Thalassobaculum sp. OXR-137: one gene and its partner. The protein of the gene in region 1 interacts with the protein of each later gene in a pairwise test. Links are inferred from orthologs where the notes say so. Each region holds a gene or a part of one and is shown on either strand. Other genes may lie near its edges.

The links.
Region 2: the proteins of ssb (region 1) and T8K17_RS04670 interact in binary tests that used the Escherichia coli proteins (3 or more experiments, as listed by UniProt). The link is inferred for Thalassobaculum sp. OXR-137 from one-to-one orthologs.

What each region holds. Positions count from the first base shown.
Region 1 is NZ_CP139715.1:3,750,222-3,753,330, reverse strand. Bases 258-3,052 are described here. They hold ssb (single-stranded DNA-binding protein), read right to left. Parts: upstream 2,032-3,052; coding sequence 1,483-2,031; downstream 258-1,482. Other genes in these bases: uvrA (excinuclease ABC subunit UvrA), read left to right, coding at 2,382-3,052; T8K17_RS17355 (class I SAM-dependent methyltransferase), read right to left, coding at 617-1,459; T8K17_RS17360 (sensor histidine kinase), read right to left, coding at 258-496. Also shown: more of T8K17_RS17360, read right to left, coding at 1-257; more of uvrA, read left to right, coding at 3,053-3,109. UniProt on the Escherichia coli protein: Plays an important role in DNA replication, recombination and repair. Binds to ssDNA and to an array of partner proteins to recruit them to their sites of action during DNA metabolism. Acts as a sliding platform that migrates on DNA via reptation.
Region 2 is NZ_CP139715.1:1,000,378-1,003,606, reverse strand. Bases 106-3,020 are described here. They hold T8K17_RS04670 (primosomal protein N'), read right to left. Parts: upstream 2,704-3,020; coding sequence 508-2,703; downstream 106-507. Other genes in these bases: fsa (fructose-6-phosphate aldolase), read left to right, coding at 2,939-3,020; T8K17_RS04675 (N-acyl homoserine lactonase family protein), read left to right, coding at 106-367. In the rest of the region: more of T8K17_RS04675, read left to right, coding at 1-105; more of fsa, read left to right, coding at 3,021-3,229.

The DNA of each region.
Region 1 (3,109 bases):
AGGTCTCCTGGGCCACCGGGCGCATATTTGGAGACCCGGGATCGCTTCTGGCGGCGCGGACCAGGGCGACGAGTTCGGCCGGCAGTTCCAGCAGACGGCCGTCGACCGTCAACTCCTCGGCGACGGAGACCACATACGGTTCGTTCGATCCGTCGACCACGAAGGTGATGTCCACGCCCAGATTCTGCTGTGCGTAGAGCCCGACATTGTCATTGATCCAGACCGCGTCCGGGGCGAGAACGACGTGCTCGACGAAGTCGTTCCAGTACGCGTAGTCCGACGTCCAGCCGCCAAGCTCGCGACGGTTCCCGTCGATGATGCTGCGCAGGGTATGCCGCGTGGCGTCCACCGCCTGCCTGTCCTGAGCATCCGCGGCCAGCCAAGCCATCGCGAAGACGGCGCCCACGAGCCCGGCGATAAGACCGATGACAGGGAGCAGCAACCCGAAGCGCGGTGCCACAGACGCCTGCCCGTCGGTCCTCGCTTTACGGTCCATGCTTTGTCCGTAGGTTCCGAAAATCAGGCCAGACTGCGCCCGTTCTCTTGGTGACCCAGCTTACCCAAGAGGCTTGCCCCGAAGCCTTTCAATATCGTTAACATTCCAAAACTATTGGAATCAATTCGAATAGAGGCCGTCCGGCTTCCGTGCGCTGAAGGACAGGCTGAGCGGAAGCAGCGGGTCGGTGCCCTCCGGCCAGGCATGAAGACCGTCGGCCCGCTCGACCAGGCTGGGCAGCAGCGCCCAGGTGATGGTCGGATGCTCGTGCAGGAACTCGAAAGCGAGTCCGGCCGCGGCTACTGATGTGACGAGTTCCGACACCGGATGGGCCCATTCGTAGGTCCGCGTGTTCACGGTCTTGTGAGCGCTCCCGTAATCGTCCGGGTCGTCCAGTTCGGTGGGCGCGGGGTCGTGAAAATACCGATACTTGGTCTTGAACCGCCCGGCCGCCGCCTCGCAGGCGCCCTGCCCCTCGTCCCAGACATAGGCCAGGGGGTGGCAATCGGCGAAATACAGGCGACCGCCGGGTTTCAGGAAATCGGCGGCGATCCGGGCCCAGCCCGCGAGGTCCGGCAGCCAGCAGATCGTCCCCCAGCTCACGAAGACCAGATCGAAACGCTCGGGGATCAACTCGGGCGCGGCGTAGAGGTCGCCCTCCACGAAGGTGGCGGAGAGGCCGGTCTCCTGCGCCAGGGCGCGGGCCGCGCGGATCGCCTCGCCGGAAAAATCGAGCCCCGTGACCGTCGCCCCGCGCTGCGCCAGGGTCAGGGTGTCTAGCCCGAAATGGCATTGAAGGTGCAGGACGCAGAGCCCGGCCACCGGGCCGAGCTCCTCCTCCACGATCGGGTCGAGCCGGCGGTTGCCCGCGCGCAGGGCATCCACCGAATAGAAGCCGGAGGTCAGATGGGGCTGAACCAGCTCGTCCCACTTGGCGCGATTCGCGTCGCGAAACCGGTCCATGCCCCCTCCACGTGCCGATCCGGTTAGAACGGGATCTCGTCGTCCAGGTCGCTCGGCCCACCCATGGGCGGCTGGCCACCGCCGCCGCCGGAGGAACCGCCGCCATAGCCGCCGCCCGAGGAGCTGCCGCCACCCGACGAGCCGCCGCCGTAGCCGCCACCCGAAGACCCGCCGCCGTAATCGTCGCCGCGGCTGTAGTCGCCGCCGCCGCCGCCTTCGCCCCGGCCGCCAAGCAGGGTCAGCTCGCCGCGATAGCGTTGCAGCACGACTTCGGTGGAATACTTCTCCTGCCCGCTCTGGTCGGTCCATTTACGGGTCTGGAGCTGGCCCTCGATATAGACCGAGCTGCCCTTGCGCAGATACTGCTCGGCGATCCGCGCCAGGTTCTCGTTGAAGATCACCACGCGATGCCACTCGGTGCGCTCCCGCTGCTCGCCGGAGGTCCGGTCGCGCCAGCGCTCCGAGGTCGCAATCGCGAGGTTCACGATTTTCAGGCCGTCCTGGGTCGATCGCACTTCCGGATCGCGGCCCAGATTGCCGACCAGAATCACCTTGTTGACGCTGCCCGCCATGTTTCTCGCTCTCTGTTTGTTCCGAACCTCGTCCCATGATGCGGTCCATGGAACGGTTTGGGCGACAATCCCACAGCCTGCCCCGATGCGCAAAGACTGCCGTGACCAAACTGCAAACGGCGAAGAACCGCGGGAAACTGCAAATCTAGTTTCGAACTCTCGACCCGCCGCTTATCGATCCGAATTCGTAACGATCCGAGTCGCACTATCCGCTACCCCGGTCGGCGAAAGTTACCCACAGCCTTGTTACCGCGCCCCAAGGCTATACTTAGAGTGCATATTCGGACAGGTGGTCATACCGGGCCTCTGTGTACTATATTTGTTCTCCTTCCGCGACTCTCGAGGACCCGATGGCGCCCGACCCGTCTTTGCCGAAGCCGGCCACCCCTGAGCTGCGGGCGATCCGCATACGCGGTGCCCGCGAACACAACCTGCGCAACGTCGATGTCGACCTGCCGCGGGACAGCTTGGTGGTCCTGACCGGATTGAGCGGGTCCGGCAAATCCTCGCTCGCCTTCGACACGATCTATGCCGAGGGTCAGCGCCGCTACGTGGAGAGCCTGTCGGCCTATGCCCGTCAGTTCCTCGAACTGATGCAGAAGCCGGATGTGGACCTGATCGAGGGCCTGTCGCCGGCAATCTCTATCGAGCAGAAGACGACCTCGCGCAACCCGCGCTCCACGGTCGGTACGGTCACCGAGATCTACGACTATTTGCGGCTGCTGTTCGCCCGCATCGGTGTCCCCTACTCGCCCGCCACCGGCCTGCCGATCGAGAGCCAGACGGTCAGCCAGATGGTCGACCGGATCTGCGCTCTGCCCGAAGGCACACGGCTCTACCTGCTGGCCCCGACCGTGCGTGGCCGCAAGGGCGAGTACCGCAAGGAACTGGCCGAGCTGCGCCGGCGCGGTTTCCAGCGCGTGCGGGTCGACGGCGAGCTGTACGAGATCGAGGACGTGCCGGCGCTGGACAAGAAGCGCAAGCACGACATCGAGGTGGTGGTCGACCGGCTGGTGGTGCGCGAGGGCATCTCGACCCGGCTGGCGGATTCCATCGAGACCGCTCTGGAGCTGTCCGA
Region 2 (3,229 bases), 2.7 Mb from region 1 along the record:
CGTCTATGGCGGGCGGGTGAAGTTCCACGACGGCGATGCCGAGCTGGCGCCGGGCGTGTCGATTCACAAGGTCGGCGGCCACTCCGCCGGGCTGATGGCGGTGCGGGTCTGGACCAAGCGCGGCTGGGTCGTTCTGGCCTCGGACTGCGCCCATTTCTACATGAACATCGAGCAGCGCACGCCCTTCATCATCTGCTACAATCTCGGCGAGATGATGAACGGTTTCAATACGTTGGAGATGCTGGCCGACAGCCCCGACCACGTGGTGCCGGGGCACGATCCGCTGGTGATGCAGTATTACCCCGCCCCGTCCGAGGATCTGAAGGGCGCGGTGGTGCGGCTCGACGAGATGCCGACCAAGGGGTAGGGGGCGGATAACGGGCTGGCCCTTCGACATGCCCCTGCGGGGCTGCTCAGGGCGAGGTCTCACGTCTTTTTCTCAACCTCGCCCTGAGCAGCCGCCCGCGTTAGCGGGGGGCGTGTCGAAGGGCCGCCAGCAGCGCCCCATCACATGAAGCTGTACGGATCCACATCCACCTGGAGGCGCACCGAGGTCTCCAGCTTGATCGGCGTCAGCCAGTCGCGCAGCACCTGCTGGATGTTCACCTGCCGGCCCGCCTTGACCAGCAGGCGGCGGCGGTGGCGGCCGCGCAGCATGGTGATCGGCGCTGGGGCCGGGCCCAGGATCGTCACCCCGCTCAGCCGCGGCGCCGCCCGCGCCACAGTCCGGGCCGCCGCGTCCGCCCGGTCGGCGTCCGGGGCCGAGATCACCAGCCCCGCCAGCCTTCCGTAGGGCGGCATGCCCGCCGCCTTGCGCTGGTCGATCTCCGACTGCAGGAATGCGTCCCGGTCGCCGGCGGCAAGCGCCTGCATCACCGGCGTTTCCGGCGCATGGGTCTGCAGCAGCACCTTGCCCGGCCGCTCGGCCCGCCCGGCTCGGCCCGAGACCTGGTGCAGGAGCTGGTAGGTCCGCTCCGAGGCCCGCAGGTCGCCGCCGGACAGCCCCAGATCCGCATCCACCACCCCCACCAGGGTCAACCAGGGGAAGTTGTGCCCCTTGGCCACCACCTGGGTCCCGATGATGATGTCGACCTCCCGGGCGCGCACCGAGCGTACGAACTCCGCCGCCTTGTCCGGCCCGGTCAGGGTGTCCGACGAGGCGAGCTGGAAGCGGGCGTCGGGGAAGCGGACCAGCACCTCCTCGGCCAGCCGTTCCACCCCGGGGCCGCTGGCGACGAAACTGTCCTCCGCCTCGCAGGACGGGCATTTCTTCGGCAGACGCGCCGACAGACCGCAATGGTGGCAGACCAGCCGGCCGAGCAGCCGGTGCTCCACCAGCCAGGCGGTGCAGTTCGGGCATTCCAGCCGGTGGCCGCAGCTCCGGCACAGGGTCAGCGGCGCATAGCCCCGGCGGTTCAGGAACAGCATCGCCTGCTCCCCTTCCTCCAGAGTCCGGTTCACGGCATCCACCAGGGGCGGGGAGAGGAAGGTGCCGCGATCCGGCGCGTGCTTGCGCAGGTCGATCAGCGAGACCTCGGGCAGGGTGGCGGAGCCGGGGCGGGCGGTCAGATGCACCGCGCCGTAGCGGCCCTGGCGCACGTTCTCCACCGTCTCCAGGCTCGGCGTGGCGCTGACCAAAGCGATCGGGATGCCCTCCAGCCGGGCGCGGACCACCGCCATGTCGCGGGCGTGATAGGCGACCCCGTCCTCCTGCTTGTAGGCGGATTCATGCTCCTCATCGACCACGATCAGGCCGAGCTCGGCGAAGGGCAGGAACAGGGCCGATCGGGCGCCGACCAGCACCCGCACCTTACCCTCGGCCACCGCGCGCCAGGTCTCTCGCCTGACTTTCGGCTTCAGATCAGAGTGCCAGACGGCCGGTTCGACACCGAAACGATCGGCGAACCGCTCCAGCCATTCCGCCGACAGGGCGATTTCCGGCAGCAGGACCAGGGCCTGCCGTCCGGCCTCCAGGGCGGCGGCGATCGCTTCGAAATACACCTCCGTCTTGCCCGACCCGGTGATGCCGTCCACCGCGGTGACGGAGAAGGCGTGGGCGTTGACTTTGTGGCACAGGGTGTCGGCCGCCTTCTGCTGCTCGCCGCTCAAGGTCGGGCCGTCGCGGGTGGGGTCCGGCACGTCGAAGGGCGGGCGCTGGGCGACGGTGTGGGCCTCGACCATGGCGCACTCGATCATGCCCTTGATCACCGAGGGGCCGACGCCCGCCTCCCGCGCCAGATCCTTCTGGTCCAGGGCCGGGCCGTCGGTGAGCACGGAGAGCACCCGGCGGCGGGACGGGGTGAGGCGGGCCTGGCCGGTCCAGTCCTCCTGCGGGCAGGCGGTGTGGACGACCACCGGCGCCGGCGGCTCGAAGGCCGAGGGGGTGCTGATCGCCATGCGCACCACCGATCCGCGCGGCGCCAGGGTCCAGGCGGCGGTCCATTCCACCAGGTCGATCACCGCCTTGGGCAGGCGCGGGATGTCGAGCCGGCGGAACACCGCGCGCAGCCGCTCCGACGCCACAGCCTCGTCGCCGCCGGGGCCGAGCACCACGCCGACCATGCGCCGCTGGCCCAGCGGCACCTCGACCACGTCGCCGCGCGCCAGCTCCAGCGCCGGGTCCGCCTTGTAGTCGTAGGCGACGTCGAGCGGCAGCGGCAGCAGCACGCTGACGCGGTCGAACGGGTCGTCGAGGGGCAGCATGTCGGTCACGGGCGGGTCATGCGGTTTTCGGGTGGGACGCGGGGTCGGCCATGCGATTCGCTCATACAGGAAATTCGCGCGAGTGTGGCCCCCCGCCGGCCGCGCCACAACGGATGCCTCTTTTGCGTATGCGAAACCCGGCTCGCCGGTGGCCGGTGGCTTGGCGATGGGGTAGACTCCGGCAAGCGACTCGCGTACGCCACCGGCCAACTGCCGAACACGGAGACGAGCCCCAATGAAGTTCTTTATCGACACTGCCGATGTCGCCGAGATTCGCGACCTGGCGTCGACCGGCATGGTCGACGGGGTCACCACCAATCCCTCGCTGATCGCCAAGTCCGGCCGGCCGATCGCCGAAGTGATCGCCGAGATCTGCGACGTGGTCGACGGACCGGTATCCGCCGAGGTCACCGCGACCGATCACGAGACCATGCTGCGCGAAGGCCGCTACCTGCGCGGCATCGCCGACAACATCGCCGTCAAGGTGCCGCTGACCGTCGACGGGCTGAAGACCTGCAAGGTGCTC